3 regions of the Paenibacillus hebaui genome follow, and region 1 is predicted to be linked to each of the others. Evidence: predicted binding sites of a transcription regulator. Region 1 holds the regulator's gene; each other region holds the start of a gene.
What was found. The regulator LexA, encoded in region 1, represses DNA repair genes until DNA is damaged. The targets are predictions, from matches to a motif close to CGAACATATGTTCG.
Positions count from the first base shown of each region.

Region 2: the regulator LexA is predicted to act here: its motif matches at 4,305-4,318, upstream of addB (helicase-exonuclease AddAB subunit AddB).
Region 3: the regulator LexA is predicted to act here: its motif matches at 4,530-4,543, upstream of recA (recombinase RecA).

Region 1 is NZ_CP196836.1:4,121,373-4,127,530, forward strand. It holds gene ACR32F_RS18200 (carbohydrate ABC transporter permease) at 1-676, opposite strand, end outside; gene ACR32F_RS18205 (ABC transporter permease) at 689-1,618, opposite strand; gene ACR32F_RS18210 (HAD family hydrolase) at 2,207-2,998, opposite strand; gene ACR32F_RS18215 (hypothetical protein) at 3,027-3,536, opposite strand; gene ACR32F_RS18220 (DUF896 domain-containing protein) at 3,663-3,872, opposite strand; gene ACR32F_RS18225 (LysM peptidoglycan-binding domain-containing protein) at 3,968-4,345, opposite strand; gene lexA (transcriptional repressor LexA) at 4,639-5,265, shown strand; gene ACR32F_RS18235 (aldehyde dehydrogenase) at 5,382-6,158, opposite strand, start outside.
Region 2 is NZ_CP196836.1:5,119,913-5,126,070, reverse strand. It holds gene mtaB (tRNA (N(6)-L-threonylcarbamoyladenosine(37)-C(2))-methylthiotransferase MtaB) at 1-700, shown strand, start outside; gene ACR32F_RS23270 (NUDIX hydrolase) at 806-1,243, shown strand; gene ACR32F_RS23265 (Na/Pi cotransporter family protein) at 1,292-2,293, opposite strand; gene ACR32F_RS23260 (class I SAM-dependent rRNA methyltransferase) at 2,787-4,187, shown strand; gene addB (helicase-exonuclease AddAB subunit AddB) at 4,384-6,158, shown strand, end outside.
Region 3 is NZ_CP196836.1:2,583,111-2,589,268, forward strand. It holds gene ACR32F_RS11880 (DUF3388 domain-containing protein) at 1-45, shown strand, start outside; gene ACR32F_RS11885 (RodZ domain-containing protein) at 112-1,224, shown strand; gene ACR32F_RS11890 (hypothetical protein) at 1,298-1,462, shown strand; gene ACR32F_RS11895 (YajQ family cyclic di-GMP-binding protein) at 1,614-2,105, shown strand; gene pgsA (CDP-diacylglycerol--glycerol-3-phosphate 3-phosphatidyltransferase) at 2,425-3,012, shown strand; gene ACR32F_RS11905 (competence/damage-inducible protein A) at 3,118-4,374, shown strand; gene recA (recombinase RecA) at 4,613-5,677, shown strand; gene ACR32F_RS11915 (regulatory protein RecX) at 6,059-6,158, shown strand, end outside.

The sequences.
Region 1 (6,158 bases):
TAGTTACCGGGAACAACTCTTTCTTATCCAGGTACAGGAAGGCGGGGAACCATGAGTTCCAATGACCGACTGCGTAAAACAGGACCATCGTCGCCATAACTGCTTTACTGAGTGGTAAAATGATGCGTAATAATATGCCATAGGTATTCAGTCCATCAATTGCGGCAGCTTCCTCCAGTTCTTCCGGCATGTTTTCGAAAAATGATTTCATGATTAACATGTTGTATATGCTGATCGCACCAGGGACAACCAACGCCCACATGGTGTTGTTGAAACCAAGGGAATTAATCAAAACGTAGTTAGGAATGAGTCCGCCACTGAAGAACATCGTAAACACAGCGAACATAGTCAAAAACTTGCGGCCCATCAATCTTTTTTTAGACAAGGCGTACGCAAATATCGTAGTCATGAACATCGAAATCAGCGTACCTACCACCGTATAGATAATCGTATTTTTATAATTGGTCCAAAACATGGTGTCACGGGAAATCATCTTGTACGTCTCCACATTGAACCCTCTAGGGAACAGACTAACCTTGCCCGAATTGATGTAGGATTCACTACTAAAGGATTGAGCCACGACATTTAAGAATGGGTAGAGCGTAATAAACACCACGAATAGCAGAAAGATGACATTGAATACTTTGAACACTTTGTAGGATCTTGATTCCTGCATGATGCTCCTCCTTTACCATAAACTTCTTTGTGTCAGTCTGCGTGAGATTGCATTTACGGAGAACACCAGAATCAGACCGATAAGCGATTCGAACAAGCCAATTGCGGTAGCATAGCTGAAATTGCTAGATTCCAGTCCAACCCGATACAGGTATGTGGAGATCACGTCAGATGTTTCGTAAATGAGTGGATTGTACAGAAGCAAGATTTTCTCGAAACCAACTGCCAGGAAATTACCCATATTCAGAATCAACAAGGTAACAATCGTTGGCAAAATACCAGGAATGGTTATATATATCGTTTGCTTCCAACGGTTCGCACCGTCAATACGAGCAGCTTCATACAAAGAATCATCGATGGTCGTCAGAGCAGCCAGATACAGAATTGCTCCCCAGCCCATACCCTGCCATACCTCAGAGGTGATATAGACCGTTCTGAACCATTCAGCCCGCTGCATGAAAGGAATGTTATCTCCTGTAAAGAAAGCCACCATACCATTAATTGAGCCGTTCACTGCAGTCAGTTGCAGAATCATGCCAGCTACGATAACGATGGAGAGAAAGTGTGGTAGGTAAGATGCCGTTTGCACGAACTTTTTGAACCGTTTGCTCTTCACTTCGTTAAGCATCAGGGCAAAAATGATTGGCACTGGGAACGTGAAGAGTAACGCAAGTCCACCAAGCATCAGCGTATTACTGAAAACTCTCCAAAACGTAGGGTCCTCAATGAACATCTTAAAATATCGTAACCCGACCCAACTTTCTCCAAATATGCTTCCTCCAGGCACAAAACGTCTAAAAGCGATAATGTTACCAACCATCGGTCCATATTTGAAAACGATGAGGTAGATGATAGGAAGAATTAACAGTGAGTACAGCTGCCAATCTTTGCGGAACAGGGTTGCTGCCGTTCGTAATCTGCTCTCCTTACGTAAAGATGTCATGGTTAAAGTTCTTTTAGCAGTCTCCGACTCCATTTGTTATTCACTCCGATCCTTAACTTGATAAAGTAAAATCTAATTCAACTACAACTCCCATCTCTCTTTGTAGAAGACCATCAACCTGATTAACTTCACCCCCACCACGGAATAAATAACTCTGCGAATGTAAGCGATATCATTTTGATGTGCTATTTAGAATCACACAGTACGAGAGCCTTACCTTCATGCTGAAATCACTCATTAACTATTGCGATTCCCAAAATAAAAGTGTTCTCTCACTTATGTAAAGCGCTTACAATAAATATAAAAATAATATACAATTACTCCTGCTTCCATTCATTTTGGTAAGTCAAAAGATATTGTATTGGGATGATTCGCATACTAGTCATACTAGTATGTTAGTTATATTCTAATTCAGCTGTTTCATAATTTCAATAACTTTTTGAAAAAAAATATGTCTTACATTAACACGATTGTAGTTCTAAGGCACTTTCCATAATAAAAAACATTGATAACTTCATGAATGATTCATCACTCATGAAAGCCATCAATGTTTTCGGGTATAGAGAAAAAGAGCTATGATGCATCTACTCAGAAATTAGCAATAAGACGTTCTAATTCTGATAAATGCTTAATTTCATGGTCAGGCGTATAGGATTCTGTGTTGCCTTTATTCTCACGATTAATCCATACGGATTGGATCCCTGCGGATAAAGCTCCACGAATATCAGTCGTAAGCTTATCTCCCACCATCATGCTTTCTTCGGGTTTCACACCGAGCTTACTCAAGGCATGTTCAAAAATGGAAGGGTCCGGTTTTCCTTTACCAAAGGTACCCGAGATAATAATCTCATCAAAGAAAAGAGCCAATTCAGGAACCCCGTCCAGCTTCTCTTGTTGCAAAGCGGGACAACCGTTGGTTAACAGCAAAAGTTTGAACTTCCCTTGTAAATGGCGCAGGGTATCCATTGTTTCCTCATAGACATGGGGTCTGGATCTCCGCTCTGCCCCAAACTGTGAAGCTAGCCGTTCAGCCAGATCTTCCCGATCTACTCCCAGCTTTAACAGACCACGATGCCAAGACTCTTTACGATACGCGGGAGCAAGTTGCTCCAACTTGCGGAACTCCGGCTGATCCCCACCCGTAAAGTTAGCCCAAAGACCTTCAAACGGGTTGATCCCAATCATTTTGGTAAACGGAAAGGTTTCATAGGACTCATAAAGACCGCGTGCCTCATTACGAACGGATTCTTCAAGTTCTTCAGGTTTAATCCCGGTCTCTTGCGATGCTATTAGGCAAGTCTCATGAAATGCCTCTCGAACACTGCGCTCATCCCATAACAAAGTATCATCCAGGTCGAACAAAATCGCTTTTAACGCCATTTCGATCATCTTCCCCTTTATGCAGTAATTACTTCTCGACGGTTTCCACGGTGATCTGGTGCGCTTTCGCAAATTTGAGAAGACGCTCAGCAATTGCATCCGTATCATAGCGGTTTAGCAATTTGGTAAATACCCATCTTTTACCACGACTGTTATGCTCAATAACGATGGAGCCTGGTTCAATTCTGAACTTGACAATATCATCAACCCCGATTGAACGCTCACGGTTCCCTTTTGTTGTCAAAATCCGGTTACTTCCAATTTTGATATACGGACGCCGGAGCATGAAGATGACTGCCAAAAATACGTACAACAGCATAGTGACCCAGTCCCAAGTTGTCATCGGTGCTTGTACAAGGAAAGTGCTCATAAACAGATACAAAAAAGCGAGTCCAATCAAAAAGATGGGAAACAGAAGACTTCGTCCTTTAAAGACATCTTCACCTGGTGTACCTGAAATCGGTTGACCATTTTTTTTGCGCTGATGATTCAACTGCTTTGAATTTTTCCGAACCGTTCTCTCGAACGAACGCGACATGTGAATCCCCCTTATGTGTTTTTGTATCGGCTTACATAAAATGAAAACCAATGCTTCCCCCTATAAATTGCCCACTCGAAATAACAGGAAGAAACCTAAATATCATAATGATATCATTAGGTTTCCTTAGTGTTTGAGTTTGCTCTGGTGGTCCTGATCATTCTCATCATCCACAATTTCAATGGTTTCCAGCTGCTGTCTGAAATTGCTGCGAATGTTGTTCAAGTAAATTTCTCTAAGCTTGGCACGTTCTGCAAGTTCTTCCTCCGATAATCCAGAGGACTTTTGCTTACGGGCCAATTCATTAATACGTGCTACCAGACTATCTATATCCAAGCTTGTCCCCTCCAAAAATACAAAGTCATATTAACTTTGCCATGATAAGGGCGCCTTGTCAAGTTGACACGCACTGGCACTCATTGATGTACATTTTATTCTGAGAATTGAGGCAAAACCAACACTTGTCCGACCTGAATTGAGGTTGTATGAAGTTGATTCACTTTTTTGATTGCTTCTATATATATACGTGTATCCATGTTATCCGGTTTGTGAGCCAAGGAAATGCTCCACAACGTTTCTCCTTGTGAAACTGCCATCTTGCCTCCAGGCAACAAATCGTTCTCATCCCCCGCAAAAACGGTTAGTACAGTACTGCATCCAATGAATATAATTAAGGACACCACCATTAATTTCAGCAACCAAGTCGAAACTTTACCTTGTACAAAAACGTTCTTGAAGTTCCCTATGTTTGTTTTGACCACTTCTGAATTAACCGGTTCATAAATACTTTGATAAGTAGAATATCTCATAAAACATCGACCTCCAAACGTTTGTTCCTATCTATTGAAATCAATATAGCACGAACACTTGTTTTGTTCAATAGAATTTTAGAACAATTGTTCGCTTTTTTTATTCATAATCTTCTTTATACTATCGTTTTAAAAATGGCTTTGTATTATTTGCTCTGCTCTACAGAAAGACATTAGCTCAAATCACACAAAAACATTGATTTCATAGCATTTTATTTAGAACTTATGTTTGTACGAACGGAGGTTCTATGTTATAATTTTCCCAAACGTTACTAAAATGGGGTTGATACGGTATGTCGAAGATATCCAGCAGGCAACAGGCTATTCTGGAGTTTATACGAAATGAAGTCCGGTTGAAGGGGTATCCTCCTTCCGTACGAGAAATTGGAGAAGCTGTTGGACTGGCTTCAAGCTCTACAGTACATGGACATCTGGATCGTTTGGAGAAGAAAGGTCTGATTAGACGTGACCCTACCAAACCAAGAGCCATCGAACTTTTGAGCCAGGAAGAGTCTGAGCACTCACATCAATTTGCTCACAGCGTTGCACGCATTCCTGTCGTTGGTAAAGTCACGGCAGGGGTTCCTATCACTGCTACAGAGAACATCGAAGACTACTTCCCTCTCCCTACACATTATGTAGGAGAGCAGAAAGTATTTATGCTTTCGGTCGTGGGAGACAGTATGGTTGAAGCGGGTATCGTTAACGGAGACTACGTTATTGTACGTCAACAGCAAACTGCTGATAACGGTGATATCGTGGTTGCGATGACTGAAGATGATGAAGCAACGGTGAAAACGTTCTACAAAGAAAAAGATCATATTCGCCTTCAACCGGAGAATTCGACCTTTGAACCTTTGCGTTTGAAGCACGTTAGCATTCTGGGAAAAGTCATTGGCCTTTTCCGTGATATTCATTAATATTTATCACCACAGATCAGATGTAATACAATGAAATACGCAAAGAGGTTGTCCTGATGATTCGGGATAACCTCTTTTTTACATATTAATTATTTCATTCATTGTATGCTGCCCCTCTACTCACTGCGTTTAAGGACACTCTTGTGATGAGAGAACACATCAAAGCTCTGCTGGCCATGGTATGAACCCATACCACTCTCTCCTACGCCACCAAACGGGAGATAATGAGAGGTCATATGAGATAGTGTATCGTTAATGCAACCTCCACCGAAGGATACTTGATTCAGCACCCGATTCTGTAGCTCCTCATCCTGAGTGAATAGATATAATGCCAGTGGTTTTGGACGACGCACAATCTCATTCAGCATCGGGTTGAGATCACTGTACTTGAATACAGGTAGAATTGGGCCAAAAATTTCTTCTTGCATAACAGGCGAATCCCAATTTACATCTCCCAGCACTGTTGGTTCAATGAGTAACTGGTCCCGTTCAGAACGACCACCGATCAGAGCATTACCGTCTTTGAGAAAAACCGCCAATCGATCAAAGTTACGAGCGTTCACAATATGCGGAAAATCAGCATTCTGCAACACATCATCTCCGAATTTATCCTTAATCTCTGCACCAATCAGATCTAATAGCTTATCATGTACCTTTTCATGAACAAGCAAGTAATCCGGTGCAACACAAGTTTGTCCGGCATTCAGAAATTTACCACGAACAATACGCTGAGCTGCCAGCTCCAAATCTGCATCCTCATATACAATGGCTGGACTCTTACCACCTAGTTCCAACGTAACAGGAGTCAAATGCTCTGCAGCTGCCTTCATAACAATGCGGCCGACACCAGTGCTACCTGTAAAGAAGATGTAATCAAATTTCTCTTTCAACAA
Region 2 (6,158 bases), 1.0 Mb from region 1:
GTGGGACTTGGATAAAGTGGAGGGTCTGGAGCGAATACGGATTAGTTCAATCGAAGCGAGTCAGATTGATGACCGTATGCTGGATGTGATCAAACGTTCAGACAAGCTCGTTCGCCATTTCCATATTCCGTTACAAGCAGGCGATGACACGGTATTAAAGCGCATGCGCCGCAAATATACAACGGAAGAGTTTTACAACAAAATGCTTCGCATTCGGGAAGCGATGCCGGACGTGGCGATTACAACGGACGTCATTGTGGGGTTCCCGGGTGAGACGGACGAGATGTTTCGTAACGGCTATGAACTGATGCAGAAAATCGGTTTTTCGGAAATGCATGTATTCCCATACTCCAAGCGGACCGGAACACCCGCAGCACGAATGGAAGATCAGGTGGACGAAGAGGTCAAAAATGCACGCGTGCATGAACTGATTGATTTATCTGAGCAAATGCAACTGGCTTATGCGGAGCAGTTTGTCGGGCAGGTACTGGATGTTATTCCTGAAGGCGAAGCCAAAGGTCGTGAGGGCAGTGGACAACTCCATGGCTACAGCGATAATTACATTCAACTGGTGTTCGAGGGTTCTATGGACATGGTGGGTAAAGTATGCCGTGTCAAAGTGACCGAGGCTGGTGTGAACGAAAGCCAGGCTACGCTGGTTCGTGTGTTGGAAGAAAAGCTGAAGTCCGCAGCGATGTAATCTAGACGTCAGAAACAAGGATTTCATTTCCTTGGGGTGTTTACCCGGGGAGATGAGGTCCTTCTTTTGCGAAAAATGAAGACTATTCCGTTATTGGGGGAGAGCATGATGAACAAAAAAGAAATTTCAGCAGGCGGAGTCGTATATAGAAAAGGGGAAGACGGAAGTCTTCAAATTCAAATGATTGTAGATCGTTATGGCAAAACAACGCTCGCCAAGGGAAAGATGGAAGAGGGAGAAACCGTCGAACAAACAGCCTTGCGCGAGATTTTGGAAGAGACAGGTATGGTGGGCCGAATTGTAGAACCTGTTGATGTCATTGCTTATACCTATCAGCACGCAGAATTTGGCCCAGTGGACAAGGAAGTTCATTACTATCTTGTTGAAGCAGAGAGCGGCAATTTGCAGCCTCAGATCGAAGAGATCAAAGGGGTAGATTGGTACACTCCGCAAGAAGCATGGTCTAGACAGCAGCAGAACGGATATGATAACAACGATAGCATTTTACGTGTGGCATTGAACAAATTGGGCATTAACCTATAAGCGCCCCTCCAGTGGAGTTGCCCTGTTTGTCCAGAGAGAGCAAGAGGATCAGGCCACGGGTGATTTCGCCATTGGGGTGGAGACTGGTGGTTTTTTGTGCCAGATAGGCAAGTAACAGAACGGCAGGGCAAGCAGGGAACTGGTGACGTTAAAAAGGGTCTGGGCATGCGCAATCTGTGCCCCGTTATCCGCTGACAGCCAGGCCGAAGCTGCATGCAGCTGGCCGATCAGCGGCATAAAGAGCAGCGCTCCCGCAATGTTTAATATCACATGGGAGGCTGCGACAAATTTGCCTGCGGATGCTCCGCCAGCGGCAGCAATAACAGCTGTGATACAGGTCCCCACGTTGGACCCGATCACAATGGCGATGCCGATCTCCACAGGCAGTACACCTGTGGCTGCGAGCGTGATTGCCATGCTAATGACAGCTGCGCTGCTGTGAATGAGCGCGGTCAGACAGGCACCTGCCAGAAAGCCCCACCACAAGCTGTCGGCTGAGCGGTCCAGAAACCATTGAAATACCCCCATGCTTCGCAGAGGGATAGCAATGGATTGCATCACTTGAATGCCAGTCATGACGAGGGCAAACCCGGCGGACGCGAGGAAACTGTATTGCATGTTAAACAATGTCCGGCGTGTGCGCTCAGGAGCGGTCTGATTGCGTTCACCAAGTACAACAAAGACGGCCCATCCCGTCAGGGACAGCGCAAGCAGTGGCAGGGAAGCACGTCCGATCTGCAGCCCGACCAGTTCCGTCGTCAGACACGTCCCGATGTTGGTGCCAAGGATAATGCCGAGTGTGCGTCCGTAGCTGAGCAGCCTGGCGTTAGCCAGCCCAATGGTCAGCACGGTAACGGCGGTACTGCTCTGCAGGAGGGCAGTTGCGCCCGCGCTGAATGCCATGCCTTTCCAGGGAGCAGAGGTAGCCCGATTGAGCCAACCTGCCAGCATGGGCCCAGCCATCCGCTGCAAGGCCGTTTCCATCAGCTTCATCCCACCAAAAAAGATGATAAGCCCATATAATAGTGGTAGCACAACATCTCTGAACATGAGTAACATCATTCCTTCCGTCCGTTTCCTTATTTCATCCTATGAGTAAGTGAGGACAACCATGACAGGCTGAATGAATTGCTACATCTCAATTCGAAGATACGGTGATTCGTGCAAACGTAGCGGAGGGGAGGGAATCGGAACTGTAGAAGCGAAGCGCTCGCCTTTGCCTCCGAATTTTAACCTTTGAATATCAATCAAAAAATTTGGAGGCAACAGCGATCGAAAGTCCGATCCATTCCCGAAGCGGTCACCCAAATTGCCACACCCCAATTCGAAAGATACGGTGATTCGTGCAAACGTAGTGGAGGGGACGAAATCGAATCTGAAGAAGCGAAGCGTGCGCCTTTGTCTCCGGATTTTTCCTTTAAGAAAGGGAATCAAAAAAATCTGGAGACAACAGCGATCGGAAGATCGATTCGTAACCGGAACGTCACTTAAGTGCCGCACCCAACCTATCTTTTCAACTAACTATGAAAGAAGTGGATCTACCTTGCCCTCAGTTACACTCGAACGCAGTCGCAAAAAGCGGCTTGAACATGCACACCCATGGATATTTAACAATGAAATCGCCTCTGTTGAAGGAAACCCGGAACCGGGAGACCTGGTTAATGTATTGAATCATCAAGGTCGGTATCTCGCAACCGGCTATTACAACCCTGCATCTCAAATCACCGTAAGGGTCGTAGCCTATCAACCCCTAGAGTTCGAACAGATGGACACGGCGTTCTTTGCAGCACGTTTTGCCGATTGCTTGCGCCACCGGGAACGTTTTATCCAGGATGGGGAGGCGTACCGTCTCGTTTATGGGGAGGCGTACCGTCTCGTTTATGGGGAAGCTGACTTTCTGCCAGGATTAATTGTTGACCGCTTTGGCAGTATCCTCGTTGTGCAGTTGCTTACACTGGGTATGGACCGTTGCCGCGAAGCAATCGTACAAGCATTAGTCGAAGTAATGCAGCCAGAAGGTATCTATGAACGCAGTGATGTCTCCATTCGTGAACTGGAAGGTTTGGAGCAAACGAAAGGGCCGCTTTACGGAGAATGCCCACGGCACGTCACAGTAACAGAGAACGGGCTGCTCATTAAAGTGGATATCGTGGAAGGCCAGAAGACAGGCTACTTCTTCGATCAACGCGAGAATCGTGCAGCCATCGAACCGCTCATGAAGGGCTGGGGCTACAAGAGTGGCATTACACTCCAACAGGCTGAGCAGGATGGTGTGGATCAAATGCTGCCTGTGAATAAAAGCGGCAAGGTGGTAACTTTCCCTTATTGGGATGGCGCCACAGTATTGGAGTGTTTCTCTCATACGGGCAGCTTCACATTGAACGCCTGCAAGTATGGAGCCAAAAAAGTAACATGTCTTGATATTTCGGAGCATGCGATTGAAAGTGCACGAACCAATGTAGAACTAAACGGTTTCACTGACCGAGTCGAGTTCGTTGTTGCGGATGCATTCCAGTACTTACGTGAGCAGGTTAAAGGACTCGATGAGCGCAACGTACGTGCGCGTGCTGGCGAACAGAAGGTGGATACCTCCAAAGCGCTTGCAGTCGGTGGTAAAACGTTTGATGTGGTCATCCTCGACCCGCCAGCGTTTGCCAAAACGAAATCAGCAGTCAAAGGTGCATGCCGCGGGTATAAGGACATCAATCTGCAAGGCATGAAACTGGTGAATGAGGGCGGATATTTGGTGACGGCAAGCTGTTCGTATCATATGCGTCCTGACCTCTTCCTGGAAACAATTGCGGATGCGGCCGAGGATGCAGGTAAAGTGCTACGTCTGATTGACTGGAAAGCAGCCGGTAAGGACCATCCGCAAATTTTGGGCGTGGACGAAGGCCACTACCTGAAATTTGCCATCTTCGAAGTGCGCAGTAAAAAGCAATAATTGAACCGGATTCCGTTCTGGGTCAAGCATAGATCACAGCAAAAAGTCCTCAGTTTCAACTGCTGCGGGCTTTTTGCTGTGTTAACGGAGATGATCTCCGGTTTTGCCGGATAGTGGCAAACGTATGTTCCGAACCAAGTCAGATATGTTATACTGGGAATTAAAATCTTGTTCGTGATGGTTTGGAGGATTAGACATGTCCGTACGCTTTGTAATTGGCCGGGCAGGCAGCGGCAAGAGTGCGCTGATTACCCGGGAAATCACATCCCTGCTTCAAAAGGAGCCGCAAGGCAAACCGCTCATTCTGCTGGTTCCGGAACAGAGTTCGTTTCGTACCGAACAGGCATTGGTGTTCTCAGGAGTAATCAAAGGTTCTATGCGTGCTGAAGTGCTCGGTTTTCGCCGATTGGCCTATCGGGTAATGCAGGAAGCAGGCGGTTCTGCTCGTATTCCGATTGGAGCCGAAGGGAAAAAGATGCTGCTCTATAAAGTACTCCAGCGCCGTAAGGAAGAATTGAAGCTGTTTGGAGCCTCAGGCAGTCAACTGGGCTTTATAGGAGACTTGAATGACTTATACAGTGAGTTTAAACGTTATGAACTTGACCCCGCGTCACTGGAAGAAGGACTTTCCACATGGAATACATCATCTTCTTCTGCGCCAATTCTGGGGGATAAGCTGCATGACTTGCTTCTTATATATCGTGACTATGAACAGGAACTGACTGAGCTATATATTGATGATGAAGACACATTATCTGAACTTACAGAGCGTCTGTCGGAAAGCCCCTTGTTACAGGATGCACAGATTTGGATTGACGGTTTTCAGGGATTTACCCCACAGGAAATGAGTGTTATCGGTCGGCTGATGCTCCAGTCATCTTCCATGACGATTGCCCTGACATTGGATCGGCCTTATGATCACGGGACACTGCCTGGAGAACTCGAACTGTTCTATCCCACGGCGAGTGCCTACGCGCGTCTCAAAGGGATGGCTGAAGATCTGGGTGTATCTAATGAAACAACCCTGCTCGATTCGGAAATTTTGCCGAGATATGAAGGCAGTCCTGGACTTGCCCATTTGGAAGCTGGTTTCGACCGCCGGGTTCGCTGGAAAAGCGAAGACCGTGATTCGGGTGTGAAACTTTATGCAGCCGAGAGCCGTCGGGCAGAGATGGAAGGGGCACTGCGTGAAATGCGTCGTCTGGCGCAGGATGAAGGTGCACGTTACAGGGATATGGCGGTGCTTGTTCGTCAATTGGATGCATATGCCGATATTGCCGAACCGCTGTTCAGAGATTATGGCGTACCCGTCTTTCTGGACCGCAGGAGAAATGAACTTCATCATCCGTTATCTGAATTTATACGTTCGGCACTGGATATTGTTCGTCGTCGCTGGCGTTATGAGGATGTATTTCGGTGTGTCAAAACGGATCTGCTGCTCCCGCGTGATGGTTCCATCACCCGTGAAGATATGGACCAGCTAGAAAATTATATATTGGCCTGCGGAATCCACGGATACCGCTGGACAGACGGCAAACCATGGAAGTATGTACCGAGTCTGTCCCTGGAAGACAACAGTCAGGACGGCCGCAATCGCGGACGAGAAAAGATGTTGTCTTTGATGGAGAACTGTCGGTCAGTCATTACAGATTCGATGGGTGTATTTGAGAAACGGATGAACAAGGCGAAGACAGCCAAAGAACAGTGCGCTGCCCTCTACAGGCTGCTGGAAGATGCAGAGATTCCATGGAAGCTGGATCACATGTCTGCTGAAGCCAAGGCTCAGGGTGATCCCGAACGGTCGAGAGAGCATCGGCAGATGTGGGGCGCTGTGCTTGACCTGTTGGATCAGATGGTCGATATGATGGGGGCCGAACGCCTGGATATCGATCTGTTTGCCGGATTGATCGAGACCGGATTGACTGAGCTGAAGCTGGGTCTGGTTCCGCCAGCACTCGATCAGGTGTTGGT
Region 3 (6,158 bases), 1.5 Mb from region 1:
ATTATTTATGATACGTTTACGGCCAGCTACACCGACGAATTGTAAGGCTCCGTACGGCATCATGGAATAGAAAAGCAACAACTTAAGAGATAAACATAAGGAGGAGATGGCATGTCTGAACTGGGTCAGCAGTTAAGAGAGGCCCGGCTGCAAAAAGGGATGAGTCTTGACGATGTACAGGAAATGACTAAAATTCGCAAGAGGTATTTGGAAGCAATAGAGGCAGGAGACTACAAAGTGTTGCCGGGTAGCTTCTATGTGCGTGCTTTCATCAAAACCTATGCGGAAACGGTGGGACTGAATCCTGATGAGCTGCTGGAGGGACACAAAAAAGACGTACCTGCAGAAGAGACGGAAGCAACGATGGAGCCGGTCATTCAGAAGCGCTCAAACCGTCCGGTTGAGCGTAGTAACCGCTGGATGTCTGTTGCGCTGATGTGGACATTCCCTATTTTGATTGTTGTGCTGTTGTACGTATATGTGGTGATGAACAGAGATGATGCGGATACACCAGGGCTGGATCAGACGAAGATTACAGACAGCCAACAGCAACCTCAAGATAAACCGGATGTGCCTGCGGATAATGGGCAGGCCTCTAATACCCCAGCTAATGAATCAGGTAATGGGAAAACGAATGAGGGCGAAGCCGGTGGTAATGGGGGCGGAACACCAGAGGGTCAGACCGATGGACAGACCGATGGACAGACGGATGGCCAAACTGACGGCCAAACTGACGGCCAAACTGACGGCCAAACTGACGAAGGGCAACCGACAGGTGAAAATGAAGAAAAGCCAACGGATAACCCGTCAACTTCTGTAACGGTTGCCGAGGACGGCAAATCTGGCAACATTACGAACTTTAAAGTGAACGGAAGTGCAGGGAAGCCTGTAACCGTCACGATCAAAGCATCAGGCAATAGCTGGCTGGAAGTATATAAAGGCGAAAACTCTAGTGGTGAGAAGTTGGAGTTTGGCAATACCGCTGATGGTGACAGCTTTACCTTTGAATTGGATAGTACAGGAATGTACATTAAGTCCGGTTACGCTGCAGCAACAACCATCGAGGTTGGGGGTCAGGTCGTAACGGATGGAAAGGCCACAAACCGCATTCGCTTGAGAATTGGAGATGACACGGTAAGCACCGGTTCTTCGACTGGACTTGAAGGCAACAACAGTGCTGGCACAGAAGGCTCAACCGATGGTTCCACCACGGGCGGCGAATAATCAAGTCAACTGCGGGAGACAATAATTTTGTCTTATCATGCAGTTAACTTATGGTGAAGCGAGGTGGATGGCTGTGACAGTCAGCTGGATCGTAACAGGTTTGGGGATCATTGTCAGCCTCCTGGGTTACTACTTGACTCCAACTGCTTGGGGTTACGGAATATTGGGTTTTGGTCTTGCACATGTTCTTCTGGGTGTGCTTGATATGTTCAGACAGCCCAATCGCAGCCGTTATTAGGATGACAGCTGTATGAGCATTTTTGGCAACCACCTCGAGTGGCTGTCAAAAATGCTTTTTTCTTTGAGGAAACTTTCTAAAAATTAGACTTTTGCTTGGCGTATCCTCTATAATGTTACAGAACATATGATTAACTGAAAGGGTGACTGGTTTGAGTTCAGAAAATTCATTTGATATCGTGTCCAAAATGGACTTGCAGGAATTGACAAATGCCGTTACACAGACTGAAAAGGAAATAGGCACGCGTTATGACTTCAAGGGCAGCAAGAGCAGTCTGAAACTGGATAAGGATGCGTTAACGATCGTATCTGATGATGAGACCAAACTCAAGGCTGTCATTGATGTGCTGCAATCCAAAATGGCCAAGCGGGGTTTACCGTTAAAAAACATTGATTATGCAAAAGTTGAGCCAGCTTCTTCTGGTACAGTCCGCCAGCGTTTGAATTTCAAACAGGGGATTGATCAGGATATTGCCAAAAAAATTAATATTCTGATTCGTGACTCCAAGCTGAAAGTAAAGAGTCAGATTCAAGGAGACCAACTGCGGGTAACAGGTAAGAGTAAAAATGATTTGCAAGCCGTTATGCAGTTGTTGAATGGTGCCAATCTGCCTCTCGATCTGCAATATACGAATTTCAAATAATATGGCTTTTTGAAGCTATGCGTGTTTTTTGACACTGCATTTGGCGTATATTATACTAAGTGTGCATTGCTGGCAGTCAAGCATCAAAGCCCAGTCATCATCGTTTGCTGACTTTGTGAAAAGCAGTACATCTTCTGGAAGTCACCGGAACGTTTAAAACGGTTTTGCGTTTGAACGGTAGACTTTATTTTTTGCGTTTTTACATAGTGAGAGCACTTTAGTGCTGATTGACAGTGAAACTGTAAATTTCTGTTCCGGATGATGAATACGGGATTAAGATGAATGTTTGGAGTATGGAGGATAAGAGGGAGGGCGTCTTGTGAATTTACCCAACCGGATTACGCTTGCACGAATTTGCTTAATCCCTTTTTTGATGGTGTTCCTGCTCGTGGATTTTCCATTTTATCCAGAGCCGTTGCAACTTGGAAGCTTCGCGCTTCCGTATAATCAATTGGTTGCTGCTGTCATTTTTATTATTGCAGCGAGCACGGATGGAATCGATGGGTATCTGGCGCGGAAAAATAATATGGTCACCAATCTGGGGAAACTGCTCGATCCGCTAGCGGACAAGTTGTTGGTTACAGCGGTGCTTATTTCACTTGTAGAAATGGGTAAGCTGGATTCCTGGATTGCTGTCGTAATTATTAGTCGTGAGTTTGCAGTTACGGGTTTGCGTCAGATTGCACTGCTGGAAGGTTCGGTTGTAGCAGCAAGTGCTTGGGGCAAGCTAAAAACTGTTGTGCAGATTGTAGCAATAGTGTTGTTGCTGCTAAATAATTTCCCATTCACATTCACGGGTGTTCACGTGGACGTTATTGCAGTTTGGGCTGCAGCGATTATTACGATCTGGTCAGGTATCGATTACTTTATCAAAAACAAAAATTTGCTTCATTTATCTAAAGTGTAACTGTTTAGGCTAAAATGGGTAATTATGAAGCAAGCTTTGCACAAAGGGCAATAGGAAAACATCCTATTGCCCTTTGATCACTCACCACATGTAGGAGGATGTTGCATGAAGGCAGAAATCATTGCAGTTGGCACAGAACTACTGCTTGGACAAATAGTGAATACCAATGCCAGATATCTATCCCGTGAATTGGCAGCGATCGGGATAGATGTATATTTCCAAACGGTGGTCGGTGATAACCTAAATAGACTTAGCGAAGCTATTCGCATAGCTCAAGGTCGTGCAGACGTCATTTTATTTTCCGGGGGCATCGGTCCTACACAGGATGATTTGACTAAGGATGCTTTGGCGGCGGTTCTGAACCGCAAGCTGCATCTAGATCGAATGGCCATGGACAAAATTGAGGGCTTTTTCAGAGATCGTAATGTGGATATGACTGAAAATAATCGACGTCAGGCGATTGTTATTGAAGGCGGAACTCCGCTAGCCAATGAAACGGGACTTGCTGCAGGGAATGCTATTTCTGACAACGGCAAACACTATGTAGTGATGCCTGGGCCGCCAAAAGAGTTGATTCCGATGTTTGAACAGGAAGTCAAGCCTTGGCTGTTCCAACACGTACTTACGGAAGAGATGCCAATCTATTCAAAAATGCTGAAGTTTGCAGGCATTGGCGAATCGGCGTTGGAAGATCGACTCCTTGATCTAATTGATGGACAGACTGACCCTACAATTGCTCCATATGCAAGTGAGGGAGAAGTTACGGTACGTGTATCCACGAAGGCTCCAAGCGAGAATGAGGCCAAGCTGAAGCTGGATGCGATGGAGGTTCAGATTCGGGAACGATTGACAGAACATCTCTACGCGAACGAGGATGTGCCTATAGAGTACACTATTGTAACTATGATGTCTGATATGGGGCTGACACTTAGTGCGGCTGAGAGCTGTACAGGAGGGCTCGTCATGCAAAGTCTGACATCTGTTCCCGGCAGTGCGTCGATGTTGAAGGGCGGAATTGTTTGTTACTCTAACGAAATTAAGGAAAAGTTGTTGAATGTGCCGCATGATTATCTGGAAGGTGAAGATGCCCCAGGTGCAGTGAGTCCAGAAGTTGCCAAAGTACTTGCAGAGCAGATTCGCATGATTGGGGATACCGATTTTGGCCTGGCTGTTACGGGTGTGGCAGGACCTGGATATTCCGAACGCAAGCCACCGGGACTTGTATTTATCGCTCTTGCTGAACGTGGAAAAGAGACGGAAATCCATGAGCTGCGCATCAACGGTAATCGGGAGACGGTCCGCATCCGTTCTGCTAAAGCGATTCTCTATCGTTTGTGGCAGAAGCTTGTGGCTATAGATTAGTCACCTGTCTCGGATTGCAATTGTAGTCCGAAGCAAGTATAATTAAGGAAGACGGAAGAACCGTGAATTAGGCTTTACAGCCTTGTTTACGGTTCTTTTTTCTGTTTAATGGAATGTTTCTTTGAGGAAGAGGCGCCTCGGCCTTCACAAAAAAACGAATGTATGTTCGAAAAAAAGCTTGGCAAACGAGTTAAAACAAGGTATCATTATCTTATAAACAGTAAAGGGTGTGAGCTTATTGTCAGACCGTCGTGCCGCGCTTGATATGGCGCTCCGTCAAATAGAGAAGCAATTTGGTAAAGGATCCATCATGAAACTGGGTGAGTCGACTCACATGAATGTGGAAATTATACCCAGCGGTTCCTTGGCTTTGGATATTGCATTAGGAACAGGCGGCTTGCCTAAAGGCCGTATTGTTGAAATATATGGACCTGAATCCTCTGGTAAAACAACTGTAGCATTGCATGCTATCGCTGAAGTACAAAGAGCGGGTGGACAAGCTGCATTTATCGATGCCGAGCATGCTCTTGACCCACAATATGCAAGTAAACTTGGTGTTAACATTGACGAATTGCTTCTGTCTCAGCCAGATACGGGCGAGCAAGGGCTTGAAATTGCAGAAGCTCTTGTACGTAGTGGTGCTGTGGATATTGTCGTTATTGACTCTGTGGCTGCACTGGTACCAAAAGCAGAAATCGAAGGCGAAATGGGTGATTCCCATGTCGGTTTGCAAGCGCGTTTGATGTCTCAGGCGCTGCGTAAACTGTCTGGTGCAATCAGCAAATCCAAAACAATCGCGATCTTTATTAACCAACTTCGTGAAAAAGTTGGGGTTATGTTTGGTAATCCAGAAACAACACCTGGTGGTCGTGCTCTGAAATTTTATTCCACGGTACGTCTAGATGTACGCCGTATTGAGAGTATCAAATCAGGAAATGACATGATTGGTAACCGTACGCGTATCAAAGTAGTGAAAAACAAAGTAGCACCTCCGTTTAAACAAGCGGAAGTGGATATCATGTACGGTGAGGGTATTTCGAGAGAAGGCAGTATCATTGACATTGGTACAGAGCTGGATATCGTCAATAAAAGTGGTGCATGGTACTCATACGAAGGCGAGCGTTTAGGACAAGGTCGTGAGAACGCGAAGCAATTCATGAAAGAGCATAAAGAGATTGCTGAAATCATTGAACAAAAAATTCGTGTAGCCAGTAACTTAACTACTGCAGTTCCTGCGCCAACTAGCGAAGATCAACAAAAAGAGGCTGCAGAAGAACAAGAATTATTTGAAATCAGCGAGTAACCTTTTCAAGCCCTCCTTAATAGGAGGGCCCTATTGGGTTCTGTCCAATTGGACTCCCTAAGCTTGTCTGATTGAGCTTTGCTCGATCTTGCTAAGGGAGTGTGGTTGTAGTGCCTGGCGCTGTCCAACAGCCCCTGTCCGAATGGACAGGGGCTGTTGGCACGCTGACTGTGAGAGAAAAGGCCGGGCTAGATTCCCGGCCTTTTGTATTATGTTCACTGTTTTTCTGTGAAGGTACGCTTAGCGTATTTAGGGAAGCTGGGAAATCGCTGTCTCCTCCGGAGATGCGCTTTGCATATTTGGAGGGAGGTTTTGTGATCTAGACGGCTCTCAGTTAAGCAATGCAGATCACAAAAGTATGATGTGGAAGGGGAGAACTGAATGGATCAACATGATGATGATGTATATGAAGAAGCAGAGCTGGAGGGAATCTCCCAATTCCCGGATAACGAAGAACTTATCATTACCCGGGTTGAACGAA